Regions from separate parts of the Paraburkholderia sp. BR14312 genome, predicted to be linked through region 2. Evidence: riboswitches for the same ligand, from Rfam matches in the RefSeq annotation. Region 2 holds a riboswitch; the other holds the start of a gene.
What was found. Region 2 has a riboswitch for thiamine pyrophosphate ahead of thiC (phosphomethylpyrimidine synthase ThiC). Riboswitches for the same ligand answer to the same signal wherever they lie in the genome.

Region 1: another riboswitch for thiamine pyrophosphate. It lies ahead of AB3X98_RS36735 (FAD-dependent oxidoreductase); the one in region 2 lies ahead of thiC (phosphomethylpyrimidine synthase ThiC).

What each region holds. Positions count from the first base shown of each region.
Region 1 covers NZ_JBFPKI010000017.1:73,275-85,239, reverse strand. The annotation lists gene AB3X98_RS36765 (glutamate synthase subunit beta) at 1-14, shown strand, start outside; gene thpR (RNA 2',3'-cyclic phosphodiesterase) at 172-732, shown strand; gene AB3X98_RS36755 (D-amino acid dehydrogenase) at 766-2,130, opposite strand; gene AB3X98_RS36750 (MFS transporter) at 2,180-3,475, opposite strand; gene AB3X98_RS36745 (SDR family NAD(P)-dependent oxidoreductase) at 3,766-4,533, opposite strand; gene AB3X98_RS36740 (ABC transporter ATP-binding protein/permease) at 4,530-6,287, opposite strand; TPP riboswitch at 6,599-6,713, shown strand; gene AB3X98_RS36735 (FAD-dependent oxidoreductase) at 6,978-8,126, shown strand; gene thiS (sulfur carrier protein ThiS) at 8,169-8,366, shown strand; gene AB3X98_RS36725 (thiazole synthase) at 8,447-9,262, shown strand; gene thiE (thiamine phosphate synthase) at 9,259-10,371, shown strand; gene AB3X98_RS36715 (ABC transporter ATP-binding protein) at 10,542-11,363, shown strand; gene mlaE (lipid asymmetry maintenance ABC transporter permease subunit MlaE) at 11,360-11,965, shown strand, end outside.
Region 2 covers NZ_JBFPKI010000004.1:158,037-170,001, forward strand. The annotation lists gene AB3X98_RS12820 (DUF3443 domain-containing protein) at 1-25, opposite strand, end outside; gene AB3X98_RS12825 (DUF2844 domain-containing protein) at 22-495, opposite strand; gene bamC (outer membrane protein assembly factor BamC) at 882-2,120, shown strand; gene AB3X98_RS12835 (L-lactate permease) at 2,231-3,829, opposite strand; gene AB3X98_RS12840 (hypothetical protein) at 4,061-4,450, opposite strand; gene AB3X98_RS12845 (glycine zipper 2TM domain-containing protein) at 4,769-4,990, opposite strand; gene thiC (phosphomethylpyrimidine synthase ThiC) at 5,203-7,134, opposite strand; TPP riboswitch at 7,239-7,368, opposite strand; gene AB3X98_RS12855 (GreA/GreB family elongation factor) at 7,466-7,873, opposite strand; gene AB3X98_RS12860 (EamA family transporter) at 8,672-9,550, shown strand; gene AB3X98_RS12865 (entericidin A/B family lipoprotein) at 9,734-9,871, opposite strand; gene AB3X98_RS12870 (DUF1328 family protein) at 10,042-10,203, shown strand; gene AB3X98_RS12875 (bacterioferritin) at 10,260-10,802, shown strand; gene AB3X98_RS12880 (MFS transporter) at 10,819-11,965, opposite strand, start outside.

The sequences.
Region 1 (11,965 bases), on a different contig from region 2:
AGTTGCCGCGTTAAATCCGGTGTGTCCCGCTATTCGCTGGGACGCACGGGAGACGGCAGGAGACACGAAGCCAGAAAGCCGGGCATCCGCAAGGATGACCCGGCTTTTTTACGTCTGCGCGCGAGAGGATTACCATGACGCGATTGCCCGACCGAACGAGGCCCGCCGATCATGTCCGAAGCCCGCGAGACCGATCGTGACACGCAGCAATGGCGGCGCTGCTTCATCGCGCTTTCGCCCACTGCGGCGTCGCGCGATGCGCTCGCCGCGCTGGACGTGCCGCCCAATGCGCGGCGCGTGCCCTATGCGCAACTCCATCTGACAGTGACCTTCATCGGCGCAATGTCGTTCGACCAGGGACACGTGCTCTCGCAGCGGCTCGCCGAGCACGCGCCGCTCCTCCCACCTGCGCCGGTCACGCATATCGAATGCTGGCCGGGACGCGCGCATCCACGCCTCATGGTGGCCGTGCTCGCGATGTCGGATGCGTTCGCGGCGCTCGACTGGCACGTGCGCTCACTCATGGGAGACGTGGGATTGCCGCTCGACGCACGAGCGTTCCGCCCGCATGTGACGCTCGCGCGCTTCGCGCGCGACGCCGTGGGCGCGCCGGCGCCAAGCGGCGGCGAAGCGCTGCCGCCGTTGTGCTTCGAGTCGCTGGTGCTGTATTCGAGCACGCTGGCGAGGCAGGGCGCGCGCTACGAGGCGTTGGCGAGCGTCGCGCTCGATTGAGGTGTCGCCCTGCGTTGGAGTCTCGACCGACGCTTAGTGGCGATACCGCGCCAGCGTCAATCCATCGAGATCGATTTCCGGCGCGCGCTGCGTGACGAGGTCCGCGAGCACGCGGCCCGAACCCATCGACATCGCCCAGCCCGTCGAGCCGTGCCCGACGTTCAGCCACAGGCCATCCACGCCCGACGTGCCGAGCAGCGGCGCGCCGTCCGGCACCATCGGCCGGCGCCCCACCCAGAATTGCGCCGACGAAGGCGTCGCGGCGTGCGGGAACCAGTCGTCGAGCACCTTCATGAGCGTTTGCAGCGCCTGCTCGCGCAGCGTCGCGCGGTGGTCGCCCAGTTCCGCCGTCCCCGCCACACGCAGATACGGGCCGAAGCGCGTGATCGCCGTCTTGAGCGACTCGTCCATGAGCGCGGCGCGCGGGGCCTTCTGCTCGTCGACCACGGGCAGCGTGGCCGAATAGCCTTTCACCGGATACAACGGCACGCGCACGCCAAGCGGCGCGACGAGCGCCGCGCTCTCCACGCCCAGGGCGACCACCACGGCGTCGGCGGCGAGCGTGTGGGGCGTGTCGTCGGTGGGCTCGCTGCGCTCGGCCGGGCGCAGCACCTCGGCCGGCGCGCGGCGCTGCTCGCGCCGGTCCTTGCGGTTGTTGGCCGTGCGCCGCCCGGGCACGGCGCGCACGCGCACGCCGTTCACCTTGCCGCCCGCGGCTTCGAGCGCGAGCACTTCGGTATCGAACAAAAACGTGACGCCGCGTGATTCGCAGACGGAGCGCAGCTCGCGCGTGAAGCGTGCGCAGTCGCCGGCCTCGTCTTCCGGCAGATAGACGCCCGCCACCGGTTTCACACGTGACCACGCAAGCCCCGGCTCGACCTGCGCGCAAGCGGCGGCATCGAGTTCGCGATAGACGATGCCCGCATCGCGCAGCACGCCGAGCGCCGGTTGCGCGAGCTCGAGGTCGTAGTCGCTGCGAAAGAGCTGCAGATAGCCCTGGCTGCGCCCGTACTCGAACGCGTGCGTGGCGCGAAACGCGTGCAGGCATTCACGGCTGTAATAGGCGATGCGCTGCATGCGCTGCTTGTTCACGCGAAAGCGCGCGAGATCGCATTCGCGCAGCCAGCGCGCGATCCAGCGCCACTGCGCGGCATCGAGCGTGGGACGGAAGATGAGCGGCGAGGTCGGCTTGAGCAGATACTTGATGAGCTTCGCGGGCATGCCGGGCGCGGCCCACGGCGTGACATAGCCGGGCGCCATGACGCCGGCGTTGCCGAAGCTCGTGCCGAGCGCGACGCCGGGTTCCCGTTCGACGACTGTGACGTCGCAGCCTCGTTCGCTCAGATAGTACGCAGTAGCGACGCCGATCACACCGGCGCCGAGGACGATCGTTTTCATGCCGGTCGCACAACAGGGAGGGACGGTCGGTATTGCAGCATGTTCGCGCTCATCGTGCAGTGGACTCCGCAGACGCTCGCTCGCTCCCGGCAGCAGGCACTTCCTCGGTCAGCGTCTTGCCCTTCGTCTCCGGCAGGCACAGCGCCGCGACGATCACGAGCAGATAGCCCGCGCCGGCCACCACGCCGATCGCCTTCACGAGCGAGGTGGTTTGCGCGAATGTGCCTACGAGAATGGGGAAAAACGAGCCGAGCCCGCGTCCGAGGTTGTAGCAGAAGCCCTGGCCCGAGCCGCGGATCGCGTTGGGGTAAAGCTCCGAGAGGTACGCACCCACGCCCGCGAAAATACCTTGCACGACGATGCCGAGCGGAAAGCCGAGCAGGAGCATGGCGGTGTCGGTGATGGGCAGCATGGTGTAGGCCATGCCGAGCGCAAACGAGCCGATGGCGAACAGGATGAACGACGCGCGCCGGCCGATCCTGTCGCACAGGATCGCGCCGACGATGTAGCCCGTGAACGAGTCGACGATCAGCACGATCAGATAGCCGCTCGTGTTGAACACCGAGAGATGGCGCACCGTCTTGAGGTAGGTGGGCAGCCAGGTGGTGATCGCGTAGTAACCGCCGAGCATGCCGGTGCACAGCGCGCTGCCGAGCAGGGTGGTGACCAGATGCGCGGGCGCGAAGATCTGCATGAAGTGGCTTTGCACCGCGCCGCTTTCGCGCGCCCGGCGCGTGGCGACGAACACGTCGGGATCGCTCACGTTGCGGCGCACATAGAGAATCCAGAGCGCAGGCACGATGCCGATCCAGAAGCACGCGCGCCACGCGTATTCCTCGGGTAGCAGGGCGAAGAAGGCCCAGTACAGGATGGCAGCCGCGCCCCAGCCGAACGACCAGCTGCTCTGCACCGCGCCCACGGCTTTCGCGCGATGCTGCGGCGAGCGGATTGTTTCGGCCATCATCATCGTGACGACCGTCCATTCGCCGCCAAAGCCGATGCCCTGCAGCGTGCGCGTGGCGAGCAGTTGCCAGAATGAATGCGTGAAGCCGGAGAGGCAGGTGAAGAGCGCGAAGGTGGCGATGGTCCACTGCAGCACGCGCACGCGGCCGTAGCGGTCGGCGAGGATGCCGGCGAGCCAGCCGCCGACCGCCGAGGAGATCAGCGAGCTGGTCGCGATCATGCCGGCCTCGCTCCTGGTCATGCCCCAGGTCGCGATGAGCGTCGGGATCAGGAACGAGTAGATCATGAAGTCGAACGCGTCGACGGCGTAGCCGCCGAATCCCGCATAAAGCGTGCGCCGCTCGCGCGCGTTCAATTCGGTGAACCAGTGAAAGTAGCCCATCGCGTGTCTTCCCCCATATTTGTTGTGCGCGCAACGAACCGGGCTGAGCGGCCCGTGCTGCGCAAGCGACCCGGCTGGCGCAAACGCGTTGGGTGGCGTGTGCGCTTGACGCTGGCGGGCTGCGCGGTGCGACGCCGCCCGTCTCCGGTGTGCTGGAGGGGTATTTTACGGTGCGAAACCGCGCTGAGGCGAGGGGCAATTTGGGGGCGCCCGCTATCGTTGTATTCCGATATTTAGTTCGGGTTTAGTTCGATAGCGAACGAACGACGGCGCGCGGGAACCGCAAGGCGCTAGAGCGTGAGCCCGCCATCGACATGAATCACCTGGCCGGTGATGTGGCGCGCGGCATCCGAGAGCAGGAAGGCGATCAGTTCGGCGACATCGGCGGGATCGGCCACGTGGCCGAGCGGCGTTTCCTGTGCCGCACGCTCCCACGCCGGCGCGTTTTCCGGCGCAGGGCCCTTGTCCTTGCGCGTATAGTCGGGCGCGACGCAGTTCACGGTCACGCCGTGCGGCGCCAGTTCTGCCGCGGCGGTTTTCGCCAGCGATTCGAGCGCGGCCTTCGCGGCGGCGGTGGCCGCGAAGGGCGCGCCGGCGCGGTAGCGGTGCGCGACGAACGAGCTCAGCGCGACCACGCGGGCGCGCGCCGAGCGTTCCAGCGCCGGCTGCGCGCGTTGCACGAGCCCGGCGAACGCGGCAGGCATGGCCGCGAAAGCGCCTTCGAGCGACGCGGCGTCGAGCGCGGCGAGCGTCTGGCGCTGCGCGTGCCCGGCGTTGGCGACGAGCTGGTCGAGCGAGCCGAAGCGCGCGAGCGTGGCGTCCACGAGCGCGCTCGCCTGGCCGGCCAGCGCGAGATCGCTGTACGAGGTGGCGCAGGTCGAGCCGCGCTGTTCGCACCCGGCGGCAACGGCGGCGAGCCGGGCGCGCGATGCCTCATCCGCGCCGCGCGTGTGCAGCATCAACGCTACACCCGGCGCCGCGAGGCGACGCGCGAGCGCCGCGCCGATGCCCGAGCCCGCGCCCGTGATCAGCACGACGCGCAGCGCGCTTGCGCTCACGCGGCAACCCGCTCTTCGGGCATGCGCTCGATCTCGAGCGTTTCGTGGTGGTACGCCGCGAGCGACTCACGGTGCGCGACGCTCACGATCGCTGCCTTGGGCAGACGTTCCATGAACAGCTTGTAGAGACGGCTTTCGTTGTCGGGGTCGAGCGCGCTCGTCGCTTCGTCGAGGAACAGATAGTCGGGCTTGTGCAGCAGCACGCGCGCGCCCGCAAGGCGTTGCTGCTCGCCCGGCGAGAGCACGCGCGTCCAGTGCGCCGACTCGGCGAGACGATCCACGTACTCTTCGAGGCGGCAGGCGCGCAGCGCTTCGCGGCAGTCTTCGTCGCTGTAGTCGTCGGCGGGCGAGGGGTAGGTGAGCGCCGCCTTGAGCGTGCCGATGGGCAGATAGCTCTGCTGCGGGATGAACATCATGCGCGCATCGACAGGCGCGTCGATCGAGCCTTCGCCGAAGGGCCAGAGGCCCGCGAGCGCGCGCATCAGCGTGCTCTTGCCTGCGCCCGACGGGCCGCGCACGAGCCAGCGCGAGCCCGGCTTGATGGCGATGTCGCGCACTTCCGAGAGCGGCGTGCCGTTGGGCAGCGAGAGCTTGAGATGCTCGGTGGCGAGCTCGTTGTTGTCGATGAAGTGCAGGTTGATGCCGCCGTGCTCGGTGGCGGGCGAGACCGATTCCTTCAGACGCGGCGAGTGCACCACACGCACGAATTCGCGCAGACGATTCACGGTAGCGCGCCATTCGACCAGCGTGGAGTAACTGTTGATGAACCACGAGAACGAGTCGCTCACGGTGCCGAACGCCTGCGAGATCTGCATCAGCACGCCGAACGTGAAGGCGCCCGCGAAGTAGCGCGGCGCGGCCACCACGAGCGGGAAGATGATGGCGATCTGGCCGTAGAAGCTCAGCACGAAGGTGAGGCGCTTCGTGTATTTCATCACGCGCCACCAGTTGTCCTTGATGTGCGCGAAGAGGCCCTGCGCGTTGCTGCGCTCGGTGTCCATGCCGTCGTAGAGGGCGATCTGCTCGGCGTTTTCGCGCAGGCGGATCAGGCCGAAGCGGAAGTCCGCTTCCACCTTTTGTTGCTGGTAGTTGATCGACACGAGCGGGTGGCCGACCTTCTGGATCACGAGCGAGCCGAACACGGCATAGAGCGCCGCGGCCCACACCATGTAGCCCGGAATCGCGAGCGGCTGCCCGCCCAGCGTGACGGTGAGCGCGCCCGCGAGCGTCCACAGGATCGTGATGAACGAGATGAGCGTGACGACCGTCGAGAGCAGGTCGAGCGTGAGCGAGAGCGTGGTCGTGGCGAACGACTGGAGGTCGTCGCTGATCCGCTGGTCGGGGTTGTCGGCGAGGCGGTCGCGCTCGATGCGGTAGAACGCGCCCTTGCCGAGCCACTCGTTCAGGAACCGCGTGGTGAGCCACTGACGCCAGCGAAAGCCGAGCATCTGGCGCAGATAGCGGCCATACACCGCGAGGATGATGAAGCCGAACGCCAGTTCGGTGAAGGTCATCAACAGCGGCGGGAAGCGCTTGACGTCCTTGGCCTGCAACGCGTTGTAGAACTCCGCGCTCCAGCCGTTCAGGCGCACGTTGATCCACACGACGAGCAGGTTCATCACGATGATCGCGACGAGCAGGCCCCAGGCGATCCAGCGTTCCTCGGAGACCCAGTAGGGCTTGATCAGGCTCCACGCGGTGATCTTCTGATGCTCGTTCTGATCGGGCGTGGCGCGGGCAGGTTGGTTGGTCATGTGCGTCCTGAAGGTGTGGCGGCCCGCTGGGGGCATGCGCCGCGCGCCGCACGGCGGCAGCGTTGCAGCGATTTTTGCAGCGATTCTGTCGTCGGGCGCTTAAGTGAGTCTTAACGGGCCACAGGCGGAGCCAAAACCGGCGCGAGGCGTGGAGACAAAAGCGCACGCTGGCGCCGCCGTAGCGTGGCGCTCATTGTCTCACCGCGCGGGCTCGCGAGGCGAAAGAGGCGGGTTCAGGGCATTGTGCCAGACCACGCCCCCCGGTTCCGCCGAGGTTTGCGGGCCGCGCGCGTTTTGTGGTCTAATCGTCGTTGACGAAACAGGGGTGCTTCACCGGTATGCCGGGCATGCCGCCAGTGAGGCTGAGAGAAACCCTTTGCACCCGATCCGGGTAATACCGGCGCGGGAAGTTTCCAGAAAGTCTTACCGGAGCGCCCAGCCTGGGTTTTGAAAAGGCGGGGGCGCCAGGATTCCCGCCGGGCTGCGCTTTGGGCGCCTGGGTTCGTATACGCATTCCGTATCGGGCCGTCTGCGCCGTATAGCCTCCACGGTCGGCCTTGCCAGCCGGTTTCGTCCTTGGGTACGTCTGCTGCTGCCGTACGGAAAGGATACGATGACCGCCTATTCTCTTTGTTCCCCGATTCTTATCGCGTTCGCCTTGCAGTTCGCCTTGCGTGACGGAGCGTCGTCATGAGCCGCGCCCGCAACCCTGACGTGGGCAGCGTGCCCGACTTCGCCGTGCTCGGCGGCGGCCTGAGCGGCCGGCTCGTCGCATGGCGTCTGGCCGGCGAGGGCCATCGCGTCGCGCTTTACGAGCGCGGCGGCCCCGAAGGCGGCGAAGCCGCAGCCTGGGTCGCGGCGGCCATGCTCGCGCCGCTCGCGGAGGCTGCCGTCGCCGAAATGCTCATTACCGAGCTGGGCGTCGCATCGCTCGAAACCTGGCCGCGCATTCTGGCCGAGTTGCCGGAGCCCGTGTTCTTCCAGCGCAACGGCACGCTCGTGGTCTGGCATAGCGCCGATCGCACCGAAGCGCCGCTCTTCGAGCGCCGCGTGCGCGCCAACGCGCCGCGTTCTCTCGCCGATGCCAACTTCGTCGCGCTCGCCGGTGCACAGCTCGACGCCGCCGAACCGGCGCTCGCGGGGCGCTTCGCGCGCGGCTGGCTGCTCGAAGGCGAGGGCCAGCTCGACAATCGCCAGGCCCTGGCCGCTCTGGCGGCGGGGCTCGCTGCGCGCGGCGTGGAAACCCACTGGCATACCACGGTCGACGAGGCCAATCCGCCGCCCGCGCGCGTGACGATCGATTGCCGCGGGCTGGGCGCCAAACCTGCGCTGCCGGGGTTGCGCGGCATTCGCGGCGAAGTCGCGCGCGTGCACGCGCCGGGCATCACGCTCACGCGCCCGGTGCGGCTCCTGCATCCGCGCTATCCGCTCTATATCGCGCCCAAGGAACACGATGTCTTCGTGATCGGCGCGACCGAGATCGAAGGCGAGGACCGCTCGCCGGTGAGCGTGCGCTCGGCGCTCGAACTGCTGAGCGCGGCGTTCGCGGTGCATCCGGCGTTCGGCGAAGCGCGCATCCTCGAGTTGAACACGCAGTGCCGCCCGACGTTGCCCGACCACCGCCCGGCGCTCATCTGGGACGGCAAGACCACGTTGCGTGTGAACGGTCTCTATCGGCACGGCTTCATGATCGCGCCGGAAGTCGCCGACGAAGCCGCGCGCTTCGCCCAGGCGCTGCTCGATGCCCGTGTGAGCGATGCCGAATCCTTCGAGTCGCTGCGCCGCGCGTCGCGCTGGGGCGACATGCTGCACGCGCAGGGCGCGCACGAGCCGGCCTGACGCCTCACCAGAAATAATCCGCAGTTTGAGAACGTATTTGCCATGGACATTCAAATCAACCAGAAGCCGATCACGCTGCCCGAGGGCGCGACTGTCGCCGATGCGCTCACCGCATTCGGCGCGCGTCCGCCGTTCGCCGTCGCGCTGAACGGCGATTTCGTGGCGCGTACCCAGCATGGCGCGCGCTCGCTCCAGGCGGGCGACCGCCTCGACGTCGTGAGCCCCGTGGCCGGCGGCTGAGCCTCGCTCGCCCAGGCCACCGGTCGCGCGCATCGCATAGACGGCGAGCGCGTTCACGACACCGCCAAGGATTCCAACCCATGACCACCACAACCACTGCCGACGCGCTCACGCTCTACGGCGAAACCTTCGCGAGCCGCGTGCTGCTCGGCACGTCACGCTATCCGTCGCTGCAATCGCTCGCCGACTCGATGGCTGCCGCGCGCCCCGGCATGATCACCGTCGCGCTGCGCCGCCAGATGAACGAGGGCACCGCCGAGGCCGGCTTCTTCGATCTGCTCAAGCGACACGGCGTGCCGCTCCTGCCGAACACGGCCGGCTGCCTCACCGTCAACGAGGCGGTGACGACGGCGCACATGGCGCGCGAAGTCTTCGAAACCGACTGGATCAAGCTCGAACTGATCGGCGACGACTACACGCTGCAGCCCGACCCGGTCGGCCTGATCGAGGCCGCGTCGCGCCTCGTGAAGGACGGCTTCAAGGTGCTGCCGTATTGCACCGAGGACCTCGTGATCGGCCGGCGTCTGCTCGACGCCGGCTGCGAGGCGCTCATGCCGTGGGGCGCGCCGATCGGCACCGGCAAGGGCGTGATCAACCCCTACGGCTTGCGCGTGCTGCGCGAGCGCTTGCCCGATGTGCCGCTCATCGTCGATGCGGGCCTGGGCGTGCCTTCGCACGCGTGCCAGGTAATGGAGTGGGGCTTCGACGGCGTGCTGCTCAACACGGCCGTTTCGCAGGCCACGCACCCCGAGGCGATGGCGCGCGCGTTCGCGCTGGGTGTCGAGGCGGGGCGCGCCGCGTTTCTCGCCGGACCGATGGCCGAGCGCGAAGCGGCGGTCGCGAGCACGCCCGTGGTCGGCATGCCTTTCTGGCACCAGGATGGAGACAAGCGATGACTGAAACGCTGCGCCTGCAAGACCGCGAACTGTTCTGGCCGCCCGCCGACGAACTCACCGAAACGGCGGAGCGCATCCGCGCGCGCCTGGGCGACTGGCAGCCCACGCATGCGCCGTGGCGCATCTGTCTCACGCCGCCCGACGCGCCCAACGGCGGCGATCTGATCATCGTGACCGACGCGGCGCCGCATTTGGCCAACATCGCGCGCTGGATGACCGACGGCGCGGGCGTGATCGAAGCCGCGGGCGAAAACCCGAAGGCGGCGCGCGCCACGCTGCATCTGGGCGGCGAGCGCTACGCGCTCGAAGGCGAGCTGGCGGAAGACTGGATCCCGGCGCTGGCGGCGTTCCTCGACTGCGGTTTCGATCCGCACGACGCGCTCGTGCTCGCGCTCGCCTGGCGCGACGGCGACGAGCAGCAGGCTGACGCCTGGCCCGTCGACATCGAGCGTTTTCCGCGGGTGTTGGGCCTGCCCGACGCGCCCGCACAGCCGTTTGCGCCGTGTCCCGCGAAGCTTGGCTTGTATCCCGTACTGCCCACGGCCGACTGGGTCGAGCGCGTGCTCGACTACGGCGTGAAGACGGTGCAGTTGCGCAGCAAGCAGCCGAAGTCGCCGGCGCTCACGAACGAAATCGAGCGCTGCGTCGCGGCGGGCCGCAAGCACGACGCGCAGCTCTTCATCAACGATCACTGGCAGGAGGCCGTCGCGGCCGGCGCATATGGCGTGCACCTCGGCCAGGAAGACCTGCGCGAAGCCGATCTCGGCGCGATCGCGGCGGCGGGCGCACGTCTTGGCCTCTCGACGCACGGCTACTTCGAGATGCTCACGGCGCTTCACTTCCGTCCCAGCTATCTCGCGTGCGGCGCCGTGTTCGCCACCACGACCAAGGCCATGCCCACGGCGCCCCAGGGCCTCGCGCGTCTTGCCCGCTACGTGAAGCTGCTGGACGGCGTCGTGCCGATGGTGGCGATCGGCGGCATCGACGGCAATGTGCTGCCCGAGGTGCTCGCCACGGGCGCCGGCAGCGCGGCGGTGGTGCGCGCCGTGACCGAGGCGGCCGACCCGGCTGCCGCGGTTGCTGCATTGCGCAACGCGTTTACGCAATAATGGTCCGCCCTGGCTTCGGGCTGCGCCGCGTGCGCGACCCGGGGCCAAGGGGGCCGCAACCCGCAGCAGCGGGCGCTTGCGGCTTACATCGGCGGGTCCGGGGGCGTCACGGCAGGTTTTCCACGATGGCCCTATAATCCCGCCTTCGTGTAAATGGACTGTCAGACCACGTGCCCTCAACCTCTGAGACCCTACTGGAGCTGCGCGACGTCGACTTCGGCTACGGCGACCGGCTCGTCCTGTCCGGCCTGAACATGCGCTTCCCGCGCGGTCGGGTCGTGGCAGTCATGGGCGGTTCCGGTGGCGGAAAAACGACAGTGCTGCGCTTGATCGGCGGCCTCGTTCGCGCCCAGCGCGGCCAGGTGCTGTTCGGCGGCCAGGACGTCGGCGCGCAATCGCGCGACGGCCTCTACGCCCTGCGCCGCAAGATGGGCATGCTCTTCCAGTTCGGCGCGCTCTTCACCGACATGTCGGTGTTCGAGAACGTCGCTTTCGCCCTGCGCGAGCACACCGACCTGCCTGAAGAGCTGATCCGCGACCTCGTGCTCATGAAGCTCAACGCCGTCGGCCTGCGTGGCGCGCGCGACCTCGCGCCTTCGGAAATTTCCGGCGGCATGGCGCGGCGCGTGGCGCTTGCGCGCGCCATCGCGCTCGACCCCGAACTCATGATGTACGACGAGCCGTTCGCGGGTCTCGACCCGATTTCGCTCGGCATCACCGCGAACCTCATCCGCACGCTCAACGACGCGCTCGGCGCAACCTCGATCCTCGTCACGCACGACGTGCCCGAGTCGTTCGCGATCGCCGACTACGTGTACTTCATGGCGAACGGGCGGGTGCAGGCGCAGGGCACGCCCGCCGAGCTGCGCGCCTCGACCGACCCGATCGTGCGCCAGTTCATCGACGGCGCGCCGGACGGCCCGTTCCGGTTCCATTACCCGTCGAACCTGCCGCTCGAAGCGGACTTCGGCATTGGCGGAGGCCGCTCATGACCGGCGCCATCAGCTCGATCGGGCGCACCGTGCTCGAAACGATCGCGCGCGCGGGGCATGCCACGCGCTTTTTCGTGCGCCTCGTCCTCGAATTCTTCCCGCTGCTGCGCCGGCCGCGTCTTGTCACGAAGCAGATCCACTTCGTCGGTAATTATTCGCTCTTGATCATTGCCGTGTCGGGCCTGTTCGTGGGCTTCGTGCTCGGTCTGCAAGGGTATTACACGCTCAACCGCTACGGCTCCGAGCAGGCGCTCGGGCTGCTGGTCGCGCTCTCGCTCGTGCGTGAGCTCGGGCCCGTCGTCACCGCGCTGTTGTTCGCGGGCCGCGCGGGCACCTCGCTCACGGCCGAGATCGGCCTCATGAAGGCGGGCGAGCAACTCACGGCCATGGAGATGATGGCGGTGGACCCCGTGCGCGTGGTGGTCGCGCCGCGCATGTGGGCGGGCGTGATCGCCATGCCGATTCTCGCGGCCATCTTCAGCGCGGTCGGCATTCTGGGCGGCTACGTGGTGGGCGTGCTGCTGATCGGCGTAGACGCCGGCGCGTTCTGGTCGCAAATGCAGGGCGGCGTGGATGTCTGGGCAGACGTGGGCAACGGCGTG
Region 2 (11,965 bases):
CGAGGCGCCGGGAGCGGGCCTTCATTGGAGATCCCCGACGCTCACGCCAGCGGGAAGTGCGGCGGGCAGCCACGCGCGTCCCACGTAGGCGCGCATGTGGCCGGCCGTCTCGACCACGACCTGAGCGCCGTCCACGCGCGCAGCGTGCAGGCCGTTGCGGCCCGTGGCGTGAAGCGCCGCGGCGGCGCTGCGCCAGTCGGCTGCGTAACGGCCCAGTAGTGCCCCCACGTTGGGCTGAGCCGGCCCCTGCCACGTGTACGCGAAGACCGTCCCGGCCGCGCTGCCCACATAGGCGTTGATGGTCGTGCCGTTGTCGTCGACGTAGCTGACGACGCGGCCGGCGCCGCCACCGATGCTGCGTTGGGCGGCGCCGGCCGGTACGGTCGCGGTGTCGCCGAGCGCGGCCCGGGCCGGCGCGGCGGCGAAGCCGAGGCAATTGAGCGCGCAGGCGAAGGCTGCGGCGCGGCCCGCCTGGGTGAGGCTGCAAGTTTTCATGACGCTCTCCGGTCCTGCTATTTACGAATCTTTTTTGAGATTTCGAGATGAAATTAGCACCAGGGTCGTTCTTGCGAGCGTCCCAGGCCGGGAGGGCGGCACAGCGCAAAGCAGCGTTTGCGCGTGGGGAGGAGTTAATGCGTTGATCCAAAAGGAAATTGGCGGCTTTTCAGTAGGTTCGCCGCGCCGGATCGAATGTGGATGAATGTTAAGGCGCGGTCGGTCTGCCGTGCCGCGACCGCGGTTCGGCGCGCGTCGCCGCTGCGGATATCGGGCCTGGATTGCGTGCCACCCCGTGGTTTTTGCACAGCGGGCCGCCGGACCGGTAAAATGTTTGGTTGATCCACGGAAACTGGCCGTGGCGTAGCCGAAGGGATTACCCGAACATGAGTGATTTTCATCAACGTCTTGCCGCACGCGCGCTCGCGCTTCTGATGGCGGGCGGGCTGGTCGCCGGCTGCAGCTCGCCGACGCCAGGCAAGATCGATTACCGTAGTGACGCCAAGGCGAAGCAGTCCTCGCTCGCTGTGCCGCCGAACATGCTCGACGAAGCGTCCGACCAGCGCTCGCTCGCGCCGCAGGGCGGCGAAACCTCGCTGTCCTCGCTCAAGCAGACCCAGGCCGCCGCGCCGCAGTCCGACGAGGCCCAGGTGGTCCCGCAGGTGCCGGGCATGCATATCCAGCGTGACGGCACGGAAAGCTGGCTCGTCATCGACAGCCGCACGCCCGAGCAGGTCTGGGCGCAAGTGCGCCGCTTCTGGCAGGAACAAGGCTTTCTGCTCGTGGTCGACCAGCGCGACAAGGGCGTGATGGAAACGGACTGGAACGAAACCCATCCGAAGATCAGCGACGGCCTCATCCGCAACACGCTCTCGTGGGCCACGGGCAACTCGTATGTGACCGCCGAGCGCAACAAGTACCGCACGCGCCTCGAAACGTCGCCCAGCGGCGGCACCTATGTGTTCATCAGCCAGAAGGGTCTGAGCGAACAGCTCTCGGGCACCAACAACGACACCAGCAAGTGGGTGCCGAAGCCCAACGATCCCGCGCTCGAAGCCGAGTACCTCAAGCGCCTCATGATGACGCTCGCGAACGCGAAGCCGGGCGTGCCCGACGCGCAGGTCGCGGCCGAAGCCGACGCCAAGGCCAACAGCAAGGGCACCGACGCGAAGTCGAAGGCTCCGGACGCCGCTGCGGCCGCCATGGCCGCGCAGAACGTCGCGGCCGTGGGCCAGCAATCGGGCAGCGGCTCGTCGAACGCGCAGGGCACGTCGGGTCAGTACACTTCGTCGGAGCTCACGCTCGGTGAGCCGTACGACCGCGCATGGGTGCGCGTGGGCATCGCGCTCGACCGCGCCAACTTCACGGTGGACGATCGCGACCGCACGAAGGGCATCTACTACGTGCGCTATGTCGATCCGAAGGACCACAGCTCGGACGAGCAGGGCTTCTGGAACCAGATCTTCCACGGCCGCAAGGAAAAGACCGCGAAGCAGTACAAGCTCAACGTACGCGCCGTGACGGACAACCAGACGCGCGTCGCGATCGTGGACGACAGCGGCCAGATCGACTCGTCGCGTCCGGCGCAGGAGATCATGAGCCTCGTGGTCGACGAACTGCACTAAGCATTGCGCGCACGCTCGAGCCAGCGTTGTCTGGCTCAAGGCCGCAAAAGAAAACCCGCCTGCGCATCGCCGCGCAGGCGGGTTTTTTCATGCCCGCGGGCGAGCCGTACTCAGTGCGGAATCATCCAGGTGAGCACGTTCTGCTGCAGCCACACGAGGATGCCGAGCAACACGGTCAACAGGATCGAGTGCTTGAACGTCTTCGCGAACACAATGCCTTCCTGGCCCTTGAGGTCCGTGGTGGCGACGCCCGTCGCGATGTTTTGCGGCGAGATCATCTTGCCCATGACGCCACCCGACGAGTTGGTCGCCGCCATCAGGATGGGGTTGAGATTGAGCTGTTTCGCGGCTACCACCTGGAGGTTGCCGAACAGCGCATTGCCCGAGGTGTCGCTGCCCGAAAGGAACACCGCGACCCAGCCGAGGAAGGCCGAAACGAGCGGGAAGAACGCGCCGACCGAAGACACCGCGAGACCCAGCGTATAGGTGAGCCCCGAGTAGTTCATGAGGAACGCGAGCCCGACGATGGTCGCGACCGTGAGGATGGCGATGCGCGTCTGCACCCAGGTATCGACGATCGCGACGCCGAAATCGGCGGGCTTCAGGCGCACGACGAACGCGGTGATGATCGCCGCGACGAGAATCGCCGTGCCGGTGGCGAGCGGCTGGAAGTCCCAGATCGCGCCATAGGGCGTGTTGTAGAGCGTGATGTAGACGGCCTTGTCGAGGCCCGGCCACGGCACCTTCACCTCGCCGATCGTGAAGACCCGCGCGACGGTCCAGATGATCACGACGGCCGCGACGATGATCCACGGATACCAGCCCTGCGCGCCCGTCACGGTGCCGCGCGCTTCCTTCGCGCGATCGACCTTGATGGCGAAGCGCGGATCGGGCGCGGGCTTCCACACGCGCAGGAACAGGATGGTGAGGATCAGCGAGACGAGCGACGAGAGCACGTCGGTGAGGCTGTAGTTGATGAAGTTGGCGGTGATGAACTGCGTGAGGGCGAAGCTGCCGCCCGAGACGAGCAGCACCGGCCAGATGCGCAGCATGCCGCCCATGCCCGCGTAGATCGCAATGACATAGAACGGCAGCAGCAAGGCGAAGAACGGCAACTGGCGGCCGACCATTTGACCGAGCAGATCGGCGGGCAGGTGCGTGACCGCGCCGAGCACCGTGATCGGCACGCCGAGCGCACCGAACGCAACAGGCGCCGTGTTGAAGATGAGCGTGAAGGTCAGGGCCTCGAGCGTCGGGAAGCCGAGCATGATGAGCAGCGAACTCGTGATGGCGATTGGCGTGCCGAAGCCGGAAATCCCTTCGAACAGCGCGCCGAACGAGAAGCCGACCACGACGAGCACGATGCGCCGGTCGTTGGGCAGATTGTCGAGCAACCACATGCGAAACGCCGCGAAGCGGCCCGAGCGCAGCGCGATGTTGTAGAGCAGGATCGCCGTGACGACGATCCACATCACCGGCCAGAGTGCGAACACCACGCCCGCGAGCACCGAGCTGATCGCGAGATTGACCGGAAACTGCCAGCCGGCGATCGCGACGATCAGACCGACCACGAGCCCCGCGAGCGAGGCTTGCCATGCAGGCCGCCGCGCCCAGCCGAGCAGGGCGAGCACGGTGAGAATCGGCAGCACGGCGATCAGAAACGAAAACAGCAGCGAATTGCCGATGGGGGTCAACAGCTGGTGGAACATCACGTCTCCTTTATGCTGGTTCGTTATCGGCGCAGCAGTGCGGCAGCATGCGCCGGGGCGCGTCGTCGGCTGTGGAGTTCAGGGCCCGGCCAGGCGGCCGAGTTAAGGCGGTGCTTCAATCCCCGCTAGCCCACTTGGAGGATAGATAACGAGACGGGAGCGTCAAGGAGGGAAAGTACGGTCCGGCACCGTTTTGTGGCGCAGTTCGCGGCGTGGCTGGGTGCGTGAACATCAGTGATGCCAGTGCCTGCCGCCGCCCCAATAGCCGAAGCCGAAAGAGACGGCGGGCGCGCCCCAGCCCCAGCCGTACGCAGGGTAAGGGTAGTAGGCGGGATAGGTCGCGGGGTAGACCGCTGGATATGCTGGATAGGCCGGCCACGCAGGCACGGCGATCGCAACCGGCGGCGAGGGATAGAGCGGTCCCGGATACTGCGCGTCGGGCACGGCGGCAGGCGCGGGGTTCGGCGCCGTTTGCACGACCGCGGTTTCCTGCTGTGTGGCGGCGACGGGCACGGTGCCGTAGTAGTAGGGCGGGTAGCCGTAGGGGGCGTAGTAGTAGCAGCCGGAAAGCGCGGGGAGCGCGCTCGCGGCGGCGATCACAAGCACAGACGGACGTTTCATGGCGGGCTCCGCGAGTGGCGAACGGCCGCGCAGGATGATCGCCATCAGGCTCGGGCCGTCTGATTCGTTCGAGCTTACGCCGTGCGAACACGCTTTGCGCGATGCGTCGTTAACCGAATATTTCGCGCAGTCCTGCGGCCGCGACGCCAGCGACCCAAGCAAACGCGGCGCAGCCCGTGAGGGTCTGCGCCGCGCATCCTTCCCTGATGCACGCCGTGGATGGCGTGTTGCCTGTCGTGTCGTTTCTGTTCTGTGCCGTCGCTTCGATCGTGCAGCCCGTCGTGCAGCCGCATCGTCGATCCGTACTGGCGCTAACGCTTACTTGCCCACCTGATTGCCGATCACGCCACCCACCGCTGCGCCGCCCACGGTGGAGAGCGCATTGCCGCCGATCGCCGCGCCGGCCACGCCACCCACGCCCGCGCCGATCACCGTATCGCGGTCGCGTCTCGACATGTTGTCGCAAGCGCCAAGACTGCCCAGCACGGCGATCAGTGTCGTCACCGTGAATAGCGTGCGTGCACGTTTGAGCGTATTCATTTTTCGACTCCCTACGCATGATGCGTTCGAGTGTGCGGTGCGGCGTGCGCTGGCACGCACACTGCGCCTTCGACACCCTCATGCTAGCCACGCGACCCGTATCAGGGTGTGTGCGCTTGTCAGAGAGTTGTGGGAATCGTTAGTAAATGTTTCGGCGGGCGGCGAGCGCCCGCCGGGGCGTAGTGAGCCCTGAGTCAGCCCGAAGTCAGCGCTTACTGGCGCTGATAGATTTCGGCGCCTTGCTTGATGAACTCGACCGCCTTCACTTCCATACCCTTCTTGAGGGCCTCGTCGTCGCTCACGCCTTGCCTGGCCGCGAAGTCGCGCACGTCCTGGGTGATCTTCATCGAGCAGAAGTGCGGACCGCACATCGAGCAGAAGTGCGCGACCTTGGCCGAGTCCTTCGGCAGCGTTTCGTCGTGGAACTCGCGCGCCTTGTCCGGATCGAGGCCGAGGTTGAACTGGTCTTCCCAGCGGAACTCGAAGCGGGCCTTCGACAATGCGTTGTCGCGCACCTGCGCGCCCGGGTGACCCTTCGCGAGATCGGCCGCATGCGCCGCGAGCTTGTACGTGATGATGCCTTCCTTCACGTCGTCCTTGTTGGGCAGGCCCAGGTGTTCCTTCGGCGTGACATAGCAGAGCATGGCCGTGCCGAACCAGCCAATCATCGCAGCGCCGATGCCCGAGGTGATATGGTCATAGCCCGGCGCGATGTCGGTGGTGAGCGGCCCGAGCGTGTAGAAGGGCGCTTCCTTGCACCAGTCGAGCTGGAGATCCATGTTCTCCTTGATGAGCTGCATCGGCACGTGGCCCGGGCCTTCGATCATCACCTGCACGTCGTGCTTCCACGCGATCTGCGTGAGCTCGCCAAGCGTCTTCAGTTCGCCGAGCTGCGCTTCGTCATTGGCGTCGTAGATCGAGCCGGGACGCAGGCCGTCGCCGAGCGAGAAGCTCACGTCGTATGCCTTCATGATTTCGCAGATCTCTTCGAAATGCTCATAAATGAAGGACTCCTTGTGATGCGCGAGACACCACTTGGCCATGATCGAGCCGCCGCGCGAGACGATGCCCGTCATGCGGTTCGCGGTGAGCGGCACGTATTGCAGGCGCACGCCCGCGTGAATCGTGAAGTAGTCCACGCCCTGCTCGGCCTGCTCGATGAGCGTGTCGCGGAACATTTCCCACGTGAGGTCTTCGGCTTTGCCGTTGACCTTTTCGAGCGCCTGGTAGATCGGCACCGTGCCGATCGGCACCGGCGAGTTGCGGATGATCCACTCGCGCGTTTCGTGAATGTGCTTGCCGGTCGAGAGGTCCATGACCGTGTCGCCGCCCCAGCGGATCGCCCACGTCATCTTGTCGACTTCTTCGCCGATCGACGAAGTGACCGCCGAATTGCCGATGTTCGCGTTGATCTTCACGAGGAAGTTGCGGCCGATGATCATCGGCTCGCTTTCCGGGTGGTTGATGTTCGCCGGAATGATCGCGCGGCCGCGCGCGATTTCGTCGCGCACGAACTCGGGCGTGATTGCCTTGAGCGCGTTCTCGCCGAAAGCGGCTGCGCCGAACGCCTGGCCCGGATGCTGGCGGCCCATCATCGCCGCGAGCTTCGCGCCGTTCGGGCCACTCGCCTTGAGGCTTTCCAGATACTCGGCGCGGCGCTGGTTCTCACGAATCGCGATGTATTCCATCTCCGGCGTGATGATGCCCTGGCGCGCGTAGTGCATCTGCGTGACGTTCTTGCCGGCCTTCGCGCGGCGCGGCGTGCGGTGCAGGCCGGGGAAGCGCAGTTCGGCCGTCGCTGGGTCGGCGGCGCGCTCGCGGCCGTATTCGGAGGAGAGGCCCGGCAGCGCTTCGGTGTCGCCGCGCTTTTCGATCCAGCCCTGACGCAGCGCAGGCAGGCCCTCACGAATGTCGATCTTCGCTTCAGGGTCGGTGTACGGACCCGAGGTGTCGTAGACGTAGATCGGCGGATTCTTCTCGCCGCCGAAGCCCGTGGGCGTATCCGCCTGCGTGATCTCGCGCATCGGCACGCGGATATCGGGCTGCGAACCGGTCACGTAGATCTTGCGGGAATTGGGCAGCGGCGCGATCGCGGCTTCGTCGACGTGCGCGTTGGCGGAAATGAACTTCGGATTCGCGTTCATGCGTCTCTCTCTCCATGCAAAGCAAAGTGGGAACAGCGGCTTAGCAGGAGACGAGACGGAACGTGGACGGACTTCGCTGTGATGAGGTGAGGCGCTGAGCGATGTTGCGAAGTCCGGACGCTTCCCTGCGCTGGCATTATCCAGATCAGGTTCAAAGGGTATTTCTCACCCGCGAAATACGCTGCACGACTTTCGTTCGATGCGGCGCATGACGCAGGACCCCCGCGTAAGCAAGGCCAAACGATACACCGCGCTGCGACGATCTGGCAAGTGCCATCTCGCGCGCGATGTGCCAGGCGCGGGGTGTCGCGATGTGTAGTATGGGCCGAGCTTACAGCGTGAAATCCTTCGAAGCTTCCGGCTGAAACAGGATGCGCTCGATCTTCAGGGTTTCGACCGCGCCGCCCGGCGTCGTGAAGCGCACGGCGTTGCCGCGTTTCGCGCCGAGGAGCGCGAGACCCGCGGGTGAGAACACGTTCAGGCGCCCGGCGTCGACGTTCGCCTCATGCGGATAGACGACGGTGTACGTGAGGGATGCGCCGTTACGCTCGTCCACGAGCGTGACCTGCGAGTTCATCGTCACGACGTTGGCGGCCATGTCGCGCGATTCCACGATCACGGCGTGTTCGAGGAGTTCGTCGAGCATGGCCTGGCGCGCGGGTGCGGCGCCGGGTTCGGCGGCGCATTTTTCGAGGCGGGCGACATCGAGTTCGGTGAAGTAACGGATTTTCTTCGACATGGCAGTCTTCCTTGCGATCCAGAAAAGATTCGAGGTAACGGCGAGGGCTGGGAGCGAATTCGCGCAATCGGGCGCGGGCCGCAGCGGGGCGTAACGGCGGTGTAACGGATCGGCCCGGAGCCCGACCGACCGGCTCCGATGGGTTGGGGAGGCGGTTCAGTGCGGACGCCGGGCGGCGTAAAGCGGAGCGGAGAGAGTAGCTAGGGCGCGCGCTCGGGTGTCGAGAGGCCACGGCGCGGTTCGCTCGCGCTCGGCGCGTACGCGTGCCGACGCGCCGCGCAAATGACGCGGCGGCAAGGCGAATACGGGACGCGAAACGAGCGAAAGCATGGCGAGCGGCGTGTATGAAATCCGGTTGGTGAAAGTTAAGCGAAAGGTTTTGTCATGCTAGCACGGTCTTCCCAGCGCGGCGCAACGCGGCCGTTACACGGCAATTTGGTGCGCGATCCACGGTCCTCGCTTGCGCCGCTCACACTGTGACGCGCACGCAACGAATCGCTGCGCATAAAGCATCCTGAAAGCATCCGCAACACCCGGCGTTGTTGCATAATGCGCTTCGCCCGTCCCGGGTGTCCTTCGTACTCCGTCTTTTTTCGCGTTTTTGCGCATCTGCACCATGCCGTCGAGCTTCACACGTCCCGCCACCTTGCTGCCGGGGCGCCCGCGGTCCTGCCTTTCACCTGCCGCGGTGAATTGACGATGCCTCCCCGTTTGCCTTTCCACGTGAACACTCAATCTTTATTCGCCGGGGCCCAGCAGGTCGCAGCTGCGCTATGGCGTTTCGCGCGTGCCGTACGGCTGCCGCAATCGCGCACCGGGCGCGTTGCGCTCTCGCTCGCCGTCGTCTACTTCGTTTGGGGCTCGACGTATCTCGGCGTGAAAGTCGCGCTCGATTCTTTCCCGCCGCTCCTGCTTTCCGGCTTGCGCAATCTGCTCGCCGGGATCGGCCTGTTCGTCTTCGCCATGCGCCGGCGGCCCGTCATGCCAACGCTGCTCGAAGTGCGCAACGCGGGCGTGGTGGGCACGCTGCTCGTGGGCCTGTCGAGCGGCATGCTCGCCTACGGCATGCGTACCGTGGGCACCGGCAAGGCGGCCGTGATGGTCGCCACGGTGCCGCTCTTTGCGACCGTGATCTCGGCGGTCACCGGGCGGCGCGTGGCAAAGGCCGAATGGGCCGCGGTCGCGCTCGGCCTCGTCGGCATCGCCATCCTGAGCCACGGCGGCGCCGCGGCCGGCTCGGCGGGCGGCAGCCTCGCGATTCTGTGCGGCGCGCTCTTCTGGGCAATCGGCGCGCATCTGGCAGGCAAGCTCACGTTGCCGACCGATCTCTTCGTCGCGACGGCGCTGCAGATCGGCCTGGGCGGCGCCATTTCGACGACGGTCGCGTGGATCAGCGGCGAACGCATGGGCGAGCTGCATTTCCTGCCGCTCGTGGCGTTTCTCTACCTGCTTTTCATCGGCACGATGGCGGCCTACGTCGCTTATGGCTACCTGATCCGCCATACCAGCCCGCTCGTCGCGAGCAGTTGCATGTACGTGAATCCCGTTGTTGCCGTCGCACTCGGCGCGCTGCTGCTCGGCGAGCCGGTCACGAGCGCAACCGTTGTCGCGACCGTGCTGATTCTCGGCAGCGTGGGTCTGTCGTTCCTGTTCGACGACCGCCGCCGCACTGCCTGAGTTCATCCTGCCTTCGCGACGCGCCTCGCGTCGTCGCGCCGCGTTGCGTGCGCGGTCGCTGCGCATGCGAGGCGCACAGCGGCCGCGACTTCGTCGTTCACCGGTGATCGATGCCGGTAGCGTACGTACGAGCTACGCGCACGCGTTAGCCGTCATTCCGGCGCCTTTACCGTTTGCCGGACACTATTTTGCCTTTTCCGCCGAATTCGTGAGGGCGTGGCCGCCTGCGGAAACGTCCTCGCCGGCACCCGCCATCGTGTTGCAGGCCGAGAGCGCTGCCAGCGATGCGGTAACGAGAAAGAGGGCAATCAGGCGTTTCATGAGGAAGTCCTCCACGGTGTCAAAGGAGATCACTCTCCAGCATGTCTCGTGCCCGGTCATTTGTGCCGCCATGCGTCTGCGTGTGCGCAGGCGTCGGGTCCGCGGCTTGCGCTAGCGCTGACGCAGGCGCGACATAGCGCAGCACATCCGCCCACAAGGAGGACTACGCCATGCTTCACTACGCCATCGTGTTTTTCATCATCGCGATCATCGCCGCCGTGTTCGGCTTCACGGGAATCGCTGCGGGCGCGGCCGAAATCGCCAAGATCCTGTTCTATATCTTCCTCGTGGTCTTCGTCGTCACGTTGCTGCTAGGCGTGATGCACCGATGACGCGCGCATGCGAAACCCAATCCCACTCATGCATGTCATGTTCGAAGGAGAGTCAGATGTCGAAGACACACGCTTCGTTTGAGTTCGATCTCAAGCGCGTACGCGATGAGGCGCGCCGCAATCTCGACCAGGGGCCGGTCACGTCGGACTACCCCGCGAATCGCGAGACCGTGCTCAAGTTGCTCAACGATTCGCTCGCCACAGAGCTCGTGTGCGTGCTGCGCTACAAGCGGCACCATTTCATGGCGAAGGGCATCGAGTCCGAGTCGGTGGCGGCCGAGTTTCTCCAGCACGCGACCGAGGAGCAGCAGCACGCCGATATGCTCGCGGCCCGGATCGTGCAGCTAGGCGGCGAGCCAGACTTCTCGCCGGCAACGCTGCTCGAGCGCTCGCACTCGGAATACAAGGAAGGGGTCGACCTGAAGGACATGATCCGCGAGAATCTGATCGCGGAGCGCATCGCCATCGAGAGCTATCGCGCGATCATCAATTATCTCGGTCATGACGACACCACGACGCGACGCATCTTCGAGGAAATCCTCGCGACGGAGGAAGAGCACGCCGACGATATGACCGATTTGCTGTATGCGAGCAAATAACGCCTGACGCTAGCCCTCAGGAAGAAGTCTGCGCGCCCGCGCCCATGCGCGGGCGCGTTGCATGGTGAATCCAGCCGGCGAGCGCCGTGAATGCGATGCCCGCCGCGCACACGCCGATCCAGCCGAATGCGTGCCACGCGGTTACGCCCACGGCGGAACCGGTCGCGCCGCCAATGAAGTAGCAGACCATGAACACCGTATTCACGCGGCTGCGCGCCTCGGGGCGCAGCGCGTAGATGCGCGACTGATTCGAGATCTGCGCGGCCTGCACGCCCACGTCGAGCACGATCACGCCGATTACGAGGCCAATCAGGCTCGTGCCGGAGAATGCGAAGATCACGAACGCGAGCGCCATCAGCGCGATCGACATCGTGATGACCGCGCGCGGCCCGCGCTTGTCGGCGGAGCGGCCCGCCATCGGCGCGGCCAGCGCGCCCGCCGCACCGACGATGCCGAACAGGCCCGCCGCCTGCGGCCCGAGATGGAACGGCTCGCCCGCGAGCAGCAGCGTGAGCACGGGCCAGAAGAGGCTGAACGCCGCGAAGAGGCAGGCGCCGGTCGCCGATGCTTCACGCAGTCCGGGCAGCTCCAGCACGAGATGCCACATCGAGCCGAGCAGCTTGCCGTAGCCGAGCGTCGAGGTCGGCTGGCTCTTCGGCAACTTTTTCACGATGACGAGCGCGAGCACGAGCAGCGCGACGATCGACGCGCCGAATACCGCGCGCCAGCCGAAGTACTGACCGACGAAACCGGCCGCCGTACGCGCGAGCAGGATGCCGAGCAAGAGGCCGCTCATCACCGTGCCCACCGCGTGGCCGCGCGCCTCGGGCGGCGCGAGTTCCGCGGAAAACGGCACGGCCTGCTGCGCGATGGTGGAGAGGATGCCGATCGCGAGGCTCGCGCCGACCAGCACGGCAAGCGAGGGCGCCGTGGCCGCGACGAGCAGCGCGACGCACAGGCCGGCGGTTTGCAGCAGGATGATGCGGCGGCGGTCGTAGCGGTCGCCGAGCGGCGCGAGCAGCAGCATGCCCGCTGCGTAGCCGAGCTGGGTGCCGGCCGGCACGGCGCCGATCCACGCGGCGCCGGCCGGGAAGCTCTGGCGGAAATCGTCGAGCAGCGGCTGGTTGAAGTAGATGTTCGCGACCGTGACGCCCGCGATGGTC